Regions from separate parts of the Metabacillus sp. SLBN-84 genome, predicted to be linked through region 3. Evidence: riboswitches for the same ligand, from Rfam matches in the RefSeq annotation. Region 3 holds a riboswitch; each other region holds the start of a gene.
The links. A riboswitch is a leader RNA that binds a small molecule or an ion and turns the genes downstream of it on or off. The one in region 3 is predicted to bind S-adenosylmethionine.
Positions count from the first base shown of each region.

Region 1 (4,175 bases), on a different contig from region 3:
AACGATTTGGGTTAACTCCTTATTGAGTCAACTTCAATGTCCAATTAAAGTAGTAGATCGTGATTCCCTATGTTGCAACAATTTAACTCGATTTTAGTGAATACTATTAGATAACAATCTGAACAAATAATCCGTGTGATTTCTAAAGCCTGCCTCCAAACCAATCAGCGTCACAGGCTTTTCTTTTTCCTGTATGATTACCGCCTGTCCTTTTGCATCGTTTCTATCCTTCCAGTGTCCTGCTACAAAGAAGTCATCGCTTTTTGCAAAAGTTGCAGCAACGTTCACATTGTCTGTGTTGGTGTACCAGACAGGACTGTAGACAAACCCAATATCCTGTTGTTTATAGCCTGCTGTTAACGGTGAATCCTTATATTCAACGTTTACGATTCCATTGCTGCTTGAAAAGCCTCTTTTCACTTCAACATCTGTAAGTCCAGCTTCTTTCGCAATTTGAGATCCTCCTGCTCCTACTGCAATGAACTTACCTTTTCCTTGGACATATTGATTCAACTTTTCATAAAACGCCTTTACTTCATCTTCACTTGTTAGAGCAAATTCCTTGTTAGCTTCGCTTAGTTTATAAGACACGAGGCTTGCTGAACCGCTATAAACAAAAGCATCGTAAGAATCTAACCCCTGATCTGCTACTTCTCTTGGGTGTACTTCAATCACATCAAACCCTAAACGTTCTAATGCTAGTTTCGTTCCAGCATGAGATTGAACTTTCCCCAATCCACCATCTTTTAGAATCGCAACCTTTTTACTTTTTACAGTAACAGCATTACTTGGCGTATTACCAGATTTTAAAGATAATCCAGATTTCTGAACCTCTTTTTGAATTTGCACTCTTTTTGCATAGGCATAGAAATTCCCTTTTGTATCTTTCTTTATGGATACTCCTTGTTTTAGAAGTGCGTTAACAAGTGAAACAGCTTCGACAGAGGTATTTGGGATAACGTACGGACCAGAGCCAGTTACTTTCCCCGCATGATCTGCCTTTTTCACTTTTGTTGATTTTACATTAAGTTCTTTATGCGATTCGACTGCTTCGAATCCCCATAACTCAGGAAGATTCCAGGCAGAAATGTCATACATGGCATCGATATCATTTGAAATGTCTTCACCGTCCCACAGAAAAACGTTTGCTAAACCCGCCTTCGCTTGGTCCAGATCTACTATATACGTTCCTTTTTCATAACGATTTCCATCCAAGGTAAAGGACTGCTTGCTTTTTTCCACCTTCACATCGTTGTCTACTAAATGCTGAACAGCCTTCTGCACTACTGAATTATCTTCTTTATTTTCTGGTATTACATAAGCTTCCGGATAGAAATGTTCTTCATTATTCGGATGTTCACCTTTGACCCCGCGAACAAAAACTTCAATCTGATCATTTAGCATTGCCTGTTTATTCTGAAGAGCAAATTTCAATGCGCCCGAAACAGCATCGACTTGCCACTTCACACCGTCCCAATCGTTTGTAGGCGCTTCAAGTGTGTATCCATAGCCCCCATGCAGCATTGCATACGCAGGTGTGTAAATCGGCGGATATACGTCCCATCCGGAGGCTGAATCTCTTAATGGAATATGCGTCCCTTCCATTGTTTGATAGAGTTCAGATTCATAGTTTTCTCTTTCACTTACTAGTTCTGATTCCATCGCTTCCGCTTGTTTGTTCATCCATTTATATAACAGATCATATTCATAATTTGGGTTATGAGGAGGTGTTCCTGGAAGGATGAGGCCAGGATGTTTAGCAGCTCCCCTCTGTTTCACGTATCCATGAAGATCCAAGAGAACTAACGGGTTGTAATCTGCAATTTGTTTAACCACTGCTTTTGTCTCTGGCTGAGATTGTGTTACAAAATCTCGATTTAGATCAATTCCCTCAGCATTAAACCTGGTTGCATCTATTCTTCCATCTGGATTAGCATTGACATTTATGATTATTGTAAAATTTTTTAAAATCTCCTTCGTTTCCTTGTCGTTCTCATAACCAAATCGTTCAATCAGTTCGATAACCGCATCCGTGCCTACGAACTCTGTACCGTGTATAGACGCGTGAATTAATATGGGTGCTTTTATATCAGGATTACCTTTTAAATATTGCTGGGCTTTTACAGGATCATCAGACATTAGTTTACGGAGCGTTTTATATTTCTCAGCAGAACTCTTAGACTCTGACTCTTCTATCGTCACTGTGTATAAGTCTTTGCCAGTAGAGGACTTACCTGTAATATTTAAATTAACTCTGCTGCTTGTCTTTTCGTAGTTAGTTAGTTTTTGTTTAAGCGCGTCATACGTTATGTAGTCGTATTTTTCTGTGTTGAAAAGACTATGTTTTCGTTCGACGGGTTTATTACCTTCTGCAAGTACATCAGTAGCTGGAAGTATTCCAGCAAGTAAAGAGACACTTAGTAACATTGATATAATGGGTCGTTTCATTTTCATTCTCCTTCAGTATTTTGTATTTATACAATTGCTTTGTCGGTAATCCTCCTTTCTCCACACAAAAAAGCCCCTTTCCTAAGAAAGAGGCTTTGTATAATAAAGACAATATTCCTCTTCCTTATCTCCCAGCTCTAAAAGCTGCAAGAATTAGCACCGTATCGAATCAATGTCGACCGGTTGCCGGGTTTCATCGGGCTTGTCCCTCCACCTGCTCTTGATAAAGAAGTAATTCTATTAAATTAGTATGAATTATATCCTAATCACACTTAGAGTCAATACATAAAAAGGAAAATGATACTTTTTGATTATATGCACTAAATAGAGTAGTTCTTATTTTGCGAAAATAACAGGAAGAAATATCTAGTTGGCTTTTCGGAATGGTTGTTCCACATAAAAAACGTCTTCATGTAGATTAGAGAAAAAAAGTTATATTAGGTGTAGGTATAAATTAAGGAGCGTTAATGCTGGAATACACAATTAACGCTCCTCAAAATCACTAAATTATTTAATGAAACGCAGGAATCTCTTTTTACCAATCTGTAGTACGTCTTCATTCATTAATACTCGGTCTAAATCATCGTGATTTATTTTTTCTTTATTGAGCTGTACACCCTCTTGTTTAACTAAACGAATAAATTCGCTTTTACTTTTTATGAACCCTTCTTCTATTAACTGGGGAATGATGGCTTCAACTGTTTCCTCCCCAATTTCTATCAAAATTTTAGGTATATCATTTGGGATGTCTTTTTTACTAAATGCTGTTTCAAAGTATGCTATCGCTCGTTTGGTTTCTTCTTCTCCCCAGTATAAATTCGTAATGATTTTAGCTAAAACAAGTTTGATATCTCTCGGATTAACTCCGTTTTCTAGTTGTTGTTTAATGTTTGCAATCTCATCTGGATGTAGATCCGTAGCCAAATCAAAGTATTTAATAATTAGGCTGTCTGGTACTTCCATAACCTTCTTAAACATTACTTCTGCAGGTTCATTAATTCCGATATAATTCCCAAGACTTTTGCTCATCTTTTCCATACCATCAAGACCTTCAAGTAAGGGCATGAAAATGGCAATTTGCTTTTCTAATCCCAAATGTTTTTGAAGTGTACGGCCCATTAGAATGTTAAATGTTTGGTCTGTTCCACCTAATTCAATATCCGCTTGAATCTCTACAGAATCATACGCTTGCATTAGTGGGTAGAAAAATTCGTGTATTCCTATTGGCACTTGATTTTTATATCTATTCTGGAAATCATCACGTTCTAATAATCTTGCAACCGATGTTGTTGCTGCTAGTTTAATGACTTCCTCGAAGGTTAATTTTGAAAGCCACTCGCTGTTAAAGCGGACAGTTGTTTTTTCTGAATCTAGCACCTTAAAGATTTGCTCAAAGTATGTTTTTGCATTTGCTATAACCTGTTCGTCATTTAGAGCCACTCGGCCTTTCGCTTTTCCAGTTGGGTCTCCAATACGACCTGTAAAATCACCGATAATAATTACAACTTTATGCCCCAAATCTTGCAGCTGTTTTATTTTTCTTAAGACGACTGCATGACCTAAGTGGATATCAGGTGCAGAAGGGTCAAGTCCTAATTTAATAGTAAGCGGAGTCTGTAATTGGTATGACTTTTCTAATTTCGCCATCAATTCTTCCTCGTTTACTAATTCTTGCACACCTTTCATAATAATTTTTAATTGTTCTACAGGTTTTACCATCATACTAA
Region 1 covers NZ_JBRJIP010000007.1:63,494-67,668, forward strand. Annotated here, with positions in the region: gene RKD52_RS22590 (M14 family zinc carboxypeptidase) at 94-2,448, opposite strand; SAM riboswitch class I at 2,570-2,678, opposite strand; gene tyrS (tyrosine--tRNA ligase) at 2,956-4,170, opposite strand.
Region 1: linked by a shared signal. The riboswitch ahead of RKD52_RS22590 (M14 family zinc carboxypeptidase) and the one ahead of RKD52_RS03805 (O-acetylhomoserine aminocarboxypropyltransferase/cysteine synthase family protein) in region 3 are both predicted to bind S-adenosylmethionine.

Region 2 (4,175 bases), 2.6 Mb from region 3:
AGAAATCTTTGAAACAAAAGAAGTTCCGTCAGATCCTTCCATCTACGCATTTCATCCTTCTGTAATCGATTCCTCACTTGCACCCGAGGGACACGGCGTTTTATACGCGCTTGTGCCGGTGCCGTCAGGCAGTTCGATCAACTGGGGGGAACAGGAAGGGTTCGTTGAAAAGATTATTGATCAGCTTGAAGAAAGAGGATTCCCCGGACTCAGAAAGTCGATCCAGTGGAAAAAAGTCAGAACACCGGATGACAAAGAAATGGAAGGACTCTTTCAGGGAGGAAGCTTCGGCATCGCTCCGACTTTGTTTCAATCCGGCGTGTTCAGACCGCAGGTTAAACCATCCAAGCTCACAAACGTTTATGCAGCAGGAGCTTCGATTCACCCCGGAGGCGGAGTCCCGATCGTGATGCAGGGGGCGAAGCTGATGGTTTCTGCCATCTTATCCGATCATCAAAACAAAGAGAGGGAAGGAGTGAGTCTGAGTGGTTGATTTAAAACAAGCCTATCAGCAATGTGAAGAAGTCATCCGGCATCATTCTAAAACTTTCTATAAAGCTTTTTCGCTTCTGCCTCCCAAAAAAAGAAAAGCAGTGTGGGCTGTTTATGCATTCTGCAGAATCGTCGATGACATTGTAGACGAGGGAGAGAGGCCAAGCGAAGAATTAATGGCATTCACGGCTGAATTTGACTCTTTTCTAAGAGGGGACTACTCCAGAGACAATTTCATGTGGGTGGCCCTTCACGATACATTCACCAATTACGATATGGATGTGGAAGCTTTCCGGGACATGATTAAAGGCCAGGGAATGGATCTTGTCAAAATCCGCTATCAGTCTATGGAAGAAGTGCTCGATTATTCGTATCACGTTGCAAGCACAGTCGGCCTCATGCTTTTGCCGGTGCTTGCTCCGAAAAAGACAAGCCTTCTTCGGGAAGGGGCTATTGCTCTTGGACTCGGCATGCAGCTGACGAACATCCTAAGGGATATCGGAGAAGATCTTGAACGCGGCCGCATTTATGTCCCTGAAGAGGTGATGGCAAGACATAAAATGACCGAATTTGATCTGCAGCAGCAGAAGGTAACCCCTGAATTTATCCGAGTATGGGAGCATCTTGCGGCAGAAGCGGAAAAGCATTATGATACAGCGATGCTGACTATGCATGAATACCCTCTGCATTCCCGCGCACCTGTGAAAGCGGCCGGCCACTTTTACCGTGCGATCCTTAATAAAATCCGCTTAAATGACTACAATGTGTTCGGTGAGCGGAATTTTGTGTCAAGTGAAGAAAAACATGCGATCCTTTCGCAGATCTGATTTTGAACACAGCTCTGAGCTGCACCGTCTTCATCGGGACGGTGCTTTTTAGCAGAGTGTTAATCTTACTATTTTGATTATTCTAAAATAGTGATTGACAGAACCCAATACACAGTATAAGATTACGTTATTCAATTTAATAGCTTGCTTATCAAGAGTGACTGAGGGAACAGGCCCCTGCGACGTCCGGCAACCTCCTTAATTGGAACGGTGCTAAATCCTGCAGAATGTTCTTCATTCTGAAAGATAAGTCGTCATACATACGATTCCTCTTTCTGAATGAAGGAGGAATTTTTTTATTCAATCTAGGGGGAAAAAGACATGAAGAAAATGGTATTGGCATTATTAGTGGCAGGAGCGGGAATCCTGTCTGCGTGCGGCGCAGAAGAAACAAATGGAGAGAAGAAAGAAATTAAAATCGGCGCATCAGCCGGTCCATACACAGATATGGTGGAACTGGCCATTAAACCCGGCCTTGAAAAGAAAGGATATGAAGTTGAGGTTATTCAGTTCAACGATTATATTCAGCCTAATAATGCCCTTGGCAATGATGAACTGGATGCAAACCTGTTTCAGCACAAAATTTACATGGAAACATTCGCTGAGCAAAGCAAACTGGAGCTTTCGGAAATTATCACAGTTCCGACGGCCCCAATGGGATTGTATTCTGATAAAGTAAAGGACATTGATGAAGTCAAAGAGGGTGCCTCAGTCGCCATTCCAAACGATCCGACGAATGCTGCCAGGGCGCTTCATATTCTGAAGGACGCAGGACTGATTCAGTTAAATGAAGAGGTCAGCCCGCTTCAAGTATCTGAAAAAGATGTGACGGAGAATCCTAAAAAACTGACGTTCCTTCCGATCGAAGCTGCACAGCTTCCAAGAGCTGTAGAAGATGCGGACCTTTCTGCCGTGCCGGGGAATTTTGCTCTTGCAGCTAAAATGGACCTTGCGGATGCGGTGACTCTCGAGAACATGAACGATGTACACCGCAATCGCGTTGTGATGAACACAAAAGACGCTGAGTCGGAAATCGCCAAGGATATTAAAGACGTTGTTCAATCCGAAGAGTTTGAGGAGGCAATAGACAAAGATTTTAAAGGATTTGGAAAGCCTGAGTGGATGGAAGGCAAATAAATGGAGCAGAATGAAAACAGTCCGTATTGGGCTGTTTTTCTGATGGGAATTATAAAAAATGAGTTGTGAAAAACTTTGAAACGTGATCGGCGTCCAGCTCCACCGCCTAGATCCTCTGTCAGAACAAATCCAGCAAAAAAGTCAAACCCGGACTTTTCTGCCGGATTCTTATCTGCCTATCGGATCTGTTCAAGGCGTTTCCGCTTTTGTTATTTCTTGAGTAAATTCGCTTCCTCTGAAATAATTGAAATACAGTTTATCCTAAACCTGAATGAAAACAAGAAAGGAGACAGGATGAATAATTTAACCAGCGGATGGAAATTTGACAACAGCTACATGCGTCTTCCGTCACTCTTTTTTGCCAGTCAGAAACCGGCTGCGGCAAGTTCTCCTGAAATAGTGCTGTTCAATGAAAAACTGGCTGTTTCTCTCGGTCTCAGCGCTGACACATTAAAAAGCGATGCGGACGTTTTCGCGGGAAACCGGATTCCAGATGGTGCAGAGCCGATTGCACAAGCATATGCCGGCCACCAATTTGGCCCATTTTACAATGCTTGGAGACGGCCGGGCGATCCTGATTGGTGAGCACTTGACGCCGGATGGCCGGAGAATCGATATGCAGCTGAAAGGCGGAGGAAGGACGAAATTTTCCCGGGGAGGCGACGGCCGGTCTGCTCTTGGTCCAATGCTTCGAGAGTACATTATCAGTGAAGCCATGCATGGTCTCGGCATCCAGACGACACGGAGTCTTGCAGTGGTCACGACGGGGGATGCTGTGATCCGGGAATCGTTTTTGCCTGGTGCAGTTCTGACCCGGATCGCTTCAAGCCACATTAGGGTTGGCACCTTCCAGTATGCGGCTAACTGGGGAAGCATAGAGGATTTAAAGACGCTTGCTGACTATGCAATCAAGCGGCATGATCCAGAGATTGAAGAAAATGAACACGCCTATTTGTCCTTTTTAAAGAAAGTGATTGACCGTCAGGCTGAACTCATTGCCAAATGGCAGCTTGCAGGATTTATTCACGGTGTCATGAACACAGACAACATGACAATCAGCGGAGAAACCATCGATTACGGACCATGTGCCTTTATGGACGCATATGATCCGGGAACTGTATTTAGCTCCATTGATGTCAATGGCCGCTATGCATACGGAAATCAGCCTTACATCGGAGGATGGAACCTTGCAAGACTGGCAGAATCCCTTTTGCCGCTGCTTCATGAGGATGAAGAAAAGGCGGTTGAGATTGCGCAGGATACCCTCTCAGCGTACAGTGATTTGTATCAGCAGTACTGGCTTAATGGAATGAGGGCTAAATTGGGCTTGTTCACTCAGGAAGAAGAGGACGAGTCTCTCGTTCAGGAATGGCTGAAGTTGATGCAGAAGCATCATGCGGATTACACAAATTCGTTCAGGTCACTCACGACTGGTTCATACGGGGACTCTGCCCTGTTTCAATCAGAGGAGTTCGGAAAGTGGAATCGTCTTTGGGAAGAGAGGCTAAGCAGGCAGACGCAATCAAAAGAGGAGTCGCTGCAGCTGATGAAAAACAGCAACCCCGCAGTCATTGCCCGCAATCACCGGGTAGAAGAGGCCCTTGCAGCCGCTGCTGAGGGAAATTACAGTGTGACTGAGAGGCTGCTGCGTGTATTGGAAAATCCGTATGCGTACTCTCCGGAACAGGAAGAATACTGCAAGCTTCCTCTGAATGACGA
Region 2 covers NZ_JBRJIP010000001.1:3,341,292-3,345,466, reverse strand. Annotated here, with positions in the region: gene RKD52_RS17035 (phytoene desaturase family protein) at 1-493, shown strand, start outside; gene RKD52_RS17030 (phytoene/squalene synthase family protein) at 486-1,319, shown strand; SAM riboswitch class I at 1,465-1,572, shown strand; gene RKD52_RS17025 (MetQ/NlpA family ABC transporter substrate-binding protein) at 1,641-2,456, shown strand; partial or broken gene RKD52_RS17020 (protein adenylyltransferase SelO) at 2,751-4,175, shown strand, end outside.
Region 2: linked by a shared signal. The riboswitch ahead of RKD52_RS17025 (MetQ/NlpA family ABC transporter substrate-binding protein) and the one ahead of RKD52_RS03805 (O-acetylhomoserine aminocarboxypropyltransferase/cysteine synthase family protein) in region 3 are both predicted to bind S-adenosylmethionine.

Region 3 (4,175 bases):
GTCAAGTGCTGATGTCGCCTCGTCACATAGAAGCACTTTTGGATTGTTGGCAAGGGCTCTCGCAATTCCGACCCTCTGCTTTTGTCCTCCGCTCAGCTGGGAAGGATATGAATCTTCCCGTCCTTCAAGTCCGACAAGCTTGATCAGCTCTTCTACTCGTTTAGCCCGCTGCTCGCTTTTTATTCCGGCAATCTCAAGCGGAAACGCAATGTTTTCACGTACCGTTCTTGACCAAAGCAGGTTAAAATGCTGGAAGATCATGCTGATTTCCTGCCGTGCCTTTCGAAGTTCGCTGCCGCTGATTTTATCGATGCCCCTGTCGGCTACCTGAATGGAGCCGTCTGTTGGTTTTTCAAGTCCGTTCAGCAGGCGGATAAGTGAACTTTTTCCGGCGCCGCTATAACCGATAATTCCGAAAATTTCACCTTTGTTTATGTCCAGATTGACTGAATCAACAGCCGTAACACGGCCATTCTTCGTCTGAAATACTTTTCGTACGTCCTTTAGCGTAATCATGAATTCACCTTCTTCCAAAATTCCACTCACTAACATTTTGCTCTATATCGCCTTGCTTCATGTTTTTTCTCAAAAAACAAAAAGCCTTTCTGCAGAAATGAGCAGAAAGGCATATGTGAAAAAACCTTTCTCTCATCTTTCAAAGCTGCAAGCTTTGAGTGAATTGGCACCTTTTCAACGATGTTGACGGTTGCCGGGCTTCATAGGGCACTTCCCTCCACCTCTCTGGATAAGAGACTGACAAATTTATTAAATTGACTGTATATTTAGTGAGTTTATAGTACGAGAGTGATTCTATCATGCATCAAAAGTACGTGTCAAGAACAAAACTTCAGGAGCATGCTTATCGTGCTGTAGATTCTGTCAGTGACCTTATGCCGACGGCCTTCTCAATTGCCTGCTCCAAGTCTTCAAGCAGGTCGTCTATATGTTCAATACCAACAGAGAGTCTGATTAGATCTTCCGTTACGCCTGATTTCCTCAGGCCGTCAGCGTCGAGCTGCTGGTGTGTTGTGCTCGCAGGATGGATGATGAGGCTCTTTGCATCCCCAACATTGGCAACGTGTGACCACAGCTCTGCAGAGTTGATCACTTTAGCCCCTGCTTCGCGTCCGCCTTCAATGCCGAATACCACGACTGCACCGGCTCCCTCCGGTAAGTATTTCTCAGCAAGTGCCCGGTCCGGATGCTTTGAATCTTCAGGATAGAGAACCCATTTAACTGCAGGATGTCCGTTCAGATAGTCTACAACCTTCCTAGTATTCGAGATATGCTCTTTCATTCTGACATGCAGCGTTTCAAGACCGAGGTTAAATTGAAAAGCATTAAACGGGCTGAGTGCAGGCCCAAGATCTCTCAGCAGCTGCACTCTTGCTTTAACAATATAAGCCGCTTCCGGAAGGGCTTCTGCGTAAACCAGGTTATGATAGCTTGGATCAGGTGTGGTGAAACCCGGGAACTTTCTGCTGTTCCAGTCAAATTTCCCTCCATCTACAATAACGCCGCCAAGCGTTGTGCCATTTCCAAGCAGCCACTTCGTCGCTGAATGAACAACGATATCAGCCCCGTGTTCGAGCGGACGGCACAAATACGGGGTGGCGAATGTATTATCTACAATCAGCGGAATCCCGGCCTCATGGGCAATTTTTGCAACGGCTTCTATATCCAGCACTTGAAGACTCGGGTTGCCAATTGTCTCAGCAAAAATCGCCTTCGTTTTTTCTGTAATCGCGCTTCTGAAATTTTCCGGGTTCTCCGGATTAACAAATGTGGTTTCAATGCCGTATTTAGGCAAAGTCGTCTGGAAAAGATTATAGGTTCCCCCGTAAAGACTCGATGCTGACACGATTTCATCCCCGGCACCGGCAATATTCAGAATCGAGAGGGTGATGGCTGCCATACCGCTTGCTACCGCAAGACTTCCGACACCGCCTTCAAGTTCAGCGATGCGCTCCTCAAGGACGGAGGAAGTCGGGTTATGTATACGGGTATAAATGTACCCCTGTTCTTTTAATGCAAATAAGTTTGAGGCGTGCTCAGTGTCATTAAAAACGTATGCATTAGACTGGTAAATCGGAACAGATCTGGCGCCTGTTCCAGGATCAGGATTTAGCCCTCCATGAATGTTGACGGTCTCCAAACGGTACTTTTTTCGAGTCATGATCCATTTCTCCTCCCAAGTTAAAAAAATAAAAAACCCCTTCAAAGAAGAGGCGCGCATCCCGGTCTTCTTATCTTTCAGAGCATATCCACTCTGCTGGAATTGGCACCGTGAGTTACTCGCTGTATCCGGTTGCCGGGCTTCACAGGGCCAGGCCCCTCCACCGCTCTTGATAAGATTTCTTATTATTTCTATTGGGATTGTATCATTTTATTTCTTTTTAAGTCAATTATTTGTTTGAATTTTTAAAAAATTATTTGCAGAGCTGAATGAGTGACTCTACTCGAAGTATATTTCTGAATGACCCTTTTGCCTCCATAGCTCCAAGTTTTACAAGCTGTAAAAGCCTGATTGGCGAATGAAAGCAATCTTGAAAATGCCTTTCTTCCCCAGCAATCTGCACATGAAAGAGTTCATTATCACTGCTTACATGACAGTTGCCTTTTTGCAGAACGAGAGTGGATTTTTGATTGAGGTTTTTAACCCAGAACTCAATTCTTAAGTTTTCGTTTGGAAGCAGCGGCTGTATAAAATGGGCATTATTCATTTTTTCGGCGAAAAAGGTCAGATCCATTGTTTCTCCTCATTTCCGTTCAAGTGGTTATAGGAGAAATTCTATTTTTTCGTACTTTTCCCTTTTAGAAAGCTTCGACATATTCCTTCCTCAGTAAGACAAAATCTTTTCTTTTTCTATTTCCCAAGAAATATGTCAAATGCCGCCCTCATCAGGCGGCATATTTTTTCAATATTTGATAGAGATGTTCGACAGAATGAAAGGCATACGTTTTGCTGATCAATCTTCCATTTTCAAAAATAAGCAGGCAAGGAACACTTTCGATTTCCCAGGCAGACGCCTGTTTCGGAAGATAATTCAGGTTGGCCATCTTTATTTCAAGGGCAGGCAGCATCGCCTCAACTACTGTCAGCATCTTTTTAGCGAGCTGACATGTGCCGCAAAAGGGTGTATATAAATAAAGAATGGCAGTATCCCTCTCTGCGAGTCTGCTTACCTGCTCTTCATTGCATTCAATCATTGCCTTTTCACAAACTCCCTTTATAAGTATTTCGCATGCACATCAATGTTTGCACTCAGCAGCACGGCTGCGACATGCTGATCAGGCGCAGTGGCAACTTCCCTGTACATTTTGTCGATAAACAAATGCGCAGCCTCGGGAAATTCACGTTTGAACTGTTTTCTCAGGCGATCCCCGGAATCATCAGAATCCACAAGCACATAAACATCACGGCTGAACAGTTCATCCACCATTTCATCAAGCCGTGTCAGACTGATTGTGCCATTTGTACAAATAATTTCAACCGGTTCGTTGACAACATTTAATACTTTTCGCTTATCAGATGTTCCTTCAACAATTATGACTTTTTCAACCTCAATTGCAGACATCGCCATCACCTATTCAGTTAGAGTATATGTTATCTATAACCTATTCGAAACGCATGAGGTTGTTTCCTTCTGACCTTTAAAACAGGCCGGAACAACAGGAAAAGGCAGTGGAACATTCCACTGCCAAGTCATCAGCACCAGCCGTTTTCTTCGTCACAATCGACATACTTCTCATCTTGTTTAGATAGAACGTCTGCATACTGAAAAAAGGAATGATTTTCTTCTTCATATCCATTTTTCAACGACACCTGACCGTCCGGGCCAAGTGACATCGAGCCGATTTGCTCTTTTTCAAAAAACAGATTCATCTGCCCGCCTTCAAATCTGCCGGTGACGCGGTCTGTAATATCCAGCCGTTTCTTTTCAAATGACATGCTGAAACACCCTCCTTTTTACTGTTTAGGGTGTCCAGAAGGTGAATTGATTATCAGTCTTCGTTTGTCATTTCTTCGTATTGCTCAGCTGTCATCAAGTTGTCTACATCACCTGCATTGCTTGGCTCAATGACAATCATCCAGGCTTTTTCATATGGAGACTCGTTGACAAATTCAGGGCTGTCATCAAGGTCTTCATTAATTTCAACAACTGTTCCGCTGA
Region 3 covers NZ_JBRJIP010000001.1:783,214-787,388, reverse strand. Annotated here, with positions in the region: gene RKD52_RS03810 (methionine ABC transporter ATP-binding protein) at 1-516, opposite strand, end outside; SAM riboswitch class I at 646-752, opposite strand; gene RKD52_RS03805 (O-acetylhomoserine aminocarboxypropyltransferase/cysteine synthase family protein) at 860-2,176, opposite strand; SAM riboswitch class I at 2,244-2,355, opposite strand; gene RKD52_RS03800 (hypothetical protein) at 2,430-2,750, opposite strand; gene RKD52_RS03795 (thioredoxin family protein) at 2,902-3,210, opposite strand; gene RKD52_RS03790 (toprim domain-containing protein) at 3,231-3,578, opposite strand; gene RKD52_RS03785 (YusG family protein) at 3,710-3,952, opposite strand; gene gcvH (glycine cleavage system protein GcvH) at 4,006-4,175, opposite strand, start outside.

Region 4 (4,175 bases), 2.5 Mb from region 3:
TTGTGATTGAGTTTTTCTGCAAAACGGTTCAGCTGGGGGTGATAAATGATGGGTTGGTCCATTGGAGCATTGTAGAGGTGAAAGCGGTGGTTTACAAAGACGACAAATGGTTCGAGGGGAAACTTGATGCTTTGATCCTGGAGGAGCCGAGTGAGCAAGGCTTCACTTCTTTTGAGCTGAAGCAGGGGGTTTTTCATTTCTTTTTTGGCCGGGGTCGACCATCTTTCTTCTTCTGCGAAGTAATCACCTTCAGAGTTCTTTACATTGAATACGTACATTTTATCAGGTTTGATAAACAGGGAATCAATTTGTACGAATGATCCGCTGATTTCAAAAAGCAGATCGCTTAATACTATGCCATCCCCTCCTTTCTCAATAAGCCACTGCTCAAAATACTTTTCTCCTTCAAAGCCTTTTTCGAGATTCCGCAATTGATTAAGAGCTTCCTCATCCAGCATACTTCTGGCGTTCAAGCTCCGGTAAACAAGCAATTCCCGGTTTTCCTTTAAGTCCTTCAACTAATAAACATCCCCTTTCGTTTTTATCAGATCCATCAATTCCTCATTCATTTTTTCAGTTCCATAAATCAATTCCCCTTCCTTAATTTCGGATCAATCACCACCTGCCCTTCCTTCTTTACACATCCATCATAAAACAATACTATTCCCACCGGCAAAAACCCAAAATCAAATTTTCCCCATAAAAAAACAGCAAACGCATAGGCGCTTACTGTTGTTCTTTTTTAAAATAAGTCCAGCCGTCTTCCTGATAGACCTTTCCTGCTTTCATAAGTGAGCCGAGCGCACGCTTGAATGCCCCTTTGCTCATGTTGAAGCGTTCTTTGATGTCATCGGGATCGCTCTTGTCAAAGAAGGGCATGGCTCCTCCTCTTTCTTCCATGTAATCACAGATCACTTGTGCATCCTCATCCAATGCCTCATGTTTGAATGGAAGGAGAGAAACGTTAAGGGTGCCGTCTTCCTTCACATCAACAACTCGTCCTGTTACAAGTTCGCCAAGACGCGGCTCTCTTTTGCGCTGGGAGGAGTGGATGAATCCTTTGTAGCCTTCTTCAGTTATGATGAAAGAACCGGCAATAATGATTCGGTAGACTCTGCCAGTAACAGTCTGATTGTTCCGGACTCCTGCAGCCGGGACGATGTTTTCCTGCATGACATCTTCCGTTGCAAGTTTTGTGAAAAATCTTCCGTTTTTCGTCACTTTCAGGGAACAGTAGAGCTTGTCGCCTTCTTTTGGCCATACACTTACATAGGCCGGAAGAATATCGTTGTCGACAAGTGCATCTTTTGAAAGGCCAATGTCGACGAATGCCCCCATGTCTTCCCTGACACTGACTACTTCTACCCATCCGAACCGGTCTTCTGATATCGTCGGCTTTTTCATTGTTGCAGCGAGACGGTCTTCATGGTCCACAATCAGGTACACCTCAACCTCATCCAATTCTTCAATTGGTTCAGTGATTTCCGTTTTGTGAAGCAGTACTCGGCTTTCTCCATCTGCTAAATAATATCCGTAATCTACTTTTTCATCTATTTTAAGCGTCATAAACGTTCCGGGATTCATGTGTTCGTTCCTTCCTTTGCAGCTGAACTGCCGTTAGTTGTTATATCATGTACATTCTACTATAATCTAAAGATAATACAAACTTTTGGGAGGATTCTTATGGCCAAGGACAGTTCGTTTGATATTGTGTCGAAGGTGGATATGCCTGAGGTAACAAATGCCATCACGATGACGATGAAAGAAATCGGCACACGCTATGATTTTAAAGGAAGCAAAAGCAGCATCACGCTTGAAAAAGAGGAGCTTGTTTTAGTTTCTGATGATGAGTTCAAAATGGATCAGCTGAAGGATGTGTTCATTTCAAAACTGATCAAGCGCAATGTGGCAACGCGCAATATTGATTACGGAAAAATTGAAGGCGCATCAGGCGGCACCATCCGCCAGCGTGCAAAGCTTGTCCAGGGTATTGATAAGGACAATGCGAAAAAGATTAACGCGATCATAAAAAATGCAGGGCTTAAAGTGAAAACGCAGGTTCAGGATGATCAGGTCCGCGTAACCGGCAAAAGCAAGGACGACCTGCAGCAGGTGATTGCAGCTGTCCGCGGAGCGGATCTGCCGATCGATGTTCAGTTCATTAATTTCAGATAAACGCGTGGACTCAGCAGGTTTTTCCTGCTGGGTCTTTTTTTATCCGGACTGTGGCAAGAATTCCTCATCAATTCAGAAAACTTTTACTTTTCGCACTTGAATCTCCTGAAAAAAACATGTAAATTAGATATAATATCATTTAGCCAATTTCATATTTTTGATTCTTATCTAGAGAAGCTGAGGGACTGGCCCGTCGAAGCTTCAGCAACCTGGCGTAAACCAAGGTGCTAATTCCAGCGATGCATCCATCGGACGATAAGAAGAAGTCATGCATACTCAAAAGTCTTCTTCTTGGAAGGCTTTTTTCTTTTTCCCATTATCAGCTGTATTTTAGGAGGTTTATAGCTTTGGCACTTTTAACAGACTTGCAGACAAAAATTCTGATCGGGGACGGAGCAATGGGCACCCTGCTTTATTCCCACGGTGTGGACCGGTGTTTTGAAGAACTGAACCTGTCAAAACCCGATGACATTCTGAATGTTCATAAGGCGTATCTTGATGCCGGAGCTGATGTCATTCAGACAAATACGTACGGGGCCAATTATATCAAGCTGTCGAGATACGGGCTTGAAGATGAGGTGCGCGCCATTAACCGCAAGGCTGTGCAGATTGCAAAGCAAGCTGCGGAAGGCACCTCAGCCTATGTCCTCGGAACAATCGGCGGGGTCCGTGCTTTTAAAAAGGGCTCTTATTCGCTTGAGGACCTGCGGCGAAATTTCAGGGAGCAGCTTTATCTTCTGCTGAACGAAGAGCCGGACGGCCTCCTGCTTGAAACGTATTATGATCTTGAAGAAATGAAGACGGTTCTTGAGATTGCAAGAAAAGAAACAGACTTGCCGATTATAACGAACATTTCCCTTCATGAAATCGGCGTTCTTCAGGACGGTACTCCTCTTTCTGACGGCCTGTCCCAGCTTGAGGAGCTCGGGGCGAATGTTGTCGGGCTGAACTGCAGGCTTGGGCCATATCATATGCTCTCATCTCTGGAAGAAGTTCCTCTTCCCGAAAAGGCCTTCCTGTCTGTTTATCCGAACAGCAGCCTCCCGACCATTGAGGAAGGCAGACTTGTTTACGGATCCGGTGAAAAATACTTCGCTGAAAGCGCACTTGCTTTTAGAAATCAGGGTGCGAGATTAATAGGCGGCTGCTGCGGAACGACTCCTGATCATATCAGGGCGATGGCTTCTGCACTTAAAGGACTGCCTCCAGTGACAGAAAAGAAGGTGAAAGCTAGGAAAGAAGAAATCTCCATTGCCTCAGCTGCCGAGAGAAAGTATCCTCCGCTGCAGGATATCGTAAAAGAAAAACGATCCATTATTGTCGAGCTTGACCCGCCGAAAAAGCTCGGTATTGAAAAATTTTTAAAAGGAGCAAAGGCCCTTCAGGAGGCTGGAATCGATGCCTTAACTCTTGCGGATAACTCTCTTGCTTCCCCAAGAATCAGCAATGGCGCGATGGGATCCATTGTCCAGCAGACCCATGGACTCCGCTCGCTGATCCATATTACGTGCCGTGACCGGAATTTAATTGGCCTGCAGTCACATTTAATGGGTCTCCATACTCTCGGCTTAACAGATGTTTTAGCCATAACAGGAGATCCGTCCAAAATCGGGGATTTCCCGGGGGCAACTTCTGTTTATGACCTTTCTTCCTTTGACTTGATCAGTCTGATTAAGCAATTTAATGACGGGCTTTCTTACTCAGGAAAACCGCTTGGCGAAAAAACGAACTTCTCAGTTGCCGCCGCCTTTAACCCGAATGTGAAGTACCTTGATAAAGCCGTTAAAAGGCTGGAGAAAAAAATAGCGTGCGGCGCTGATTATTTTATCTCCCAGCCGATCTATTCCGAAAAACAGCTGCTTGATGTCTATGAAGAAACAAAACACTTAACCGTACCGGTTTATATCGGCATTATGCCGCTCACCAGCAGCCGGAATGCCGAATTTATTCATAATGAGATTCCGGGCATTACCCTGTCTGACAGCATCCGCGAAAAAATG
Region 4 covers NZ_JBRJIP010000001.1:3,305,126-3,309,300, forward strand. Annotated here, with positions in the region: gene RKD52_RS16895 (nuclease-related domain-containing protein) at 1-518, opposite strand, end outside; gene RKD52_RS16900 (CvfB family protein) at 727-1,584, opposite strand; gene RKD52_RS16905 (YajQ family cyclic di-GMP-binding protein) at 1,684-2,175, shown strand; SAM riboswitch class I at 2,337-2,437, shown strand; gene RKD52_RS16910 (bifunctional homocysteine S-methyltransferase/methylenetetrahydrofolate reductase) at 2,523-4,175, shown strand, end outside.
Region 4: linked by a shared signal. The riboswitch ahead of RKD52_RS16910 (bifunctional homocysteine S-methyltransferase/methylenetetrahydrofolate reductase) and the one ahead of RKD52_RS03805 (O-acetylhomoserine aminocarboxypropyltransferase/cysteine synthase family protein) in region 3 are both predicted to bind S-adenosylmethionine.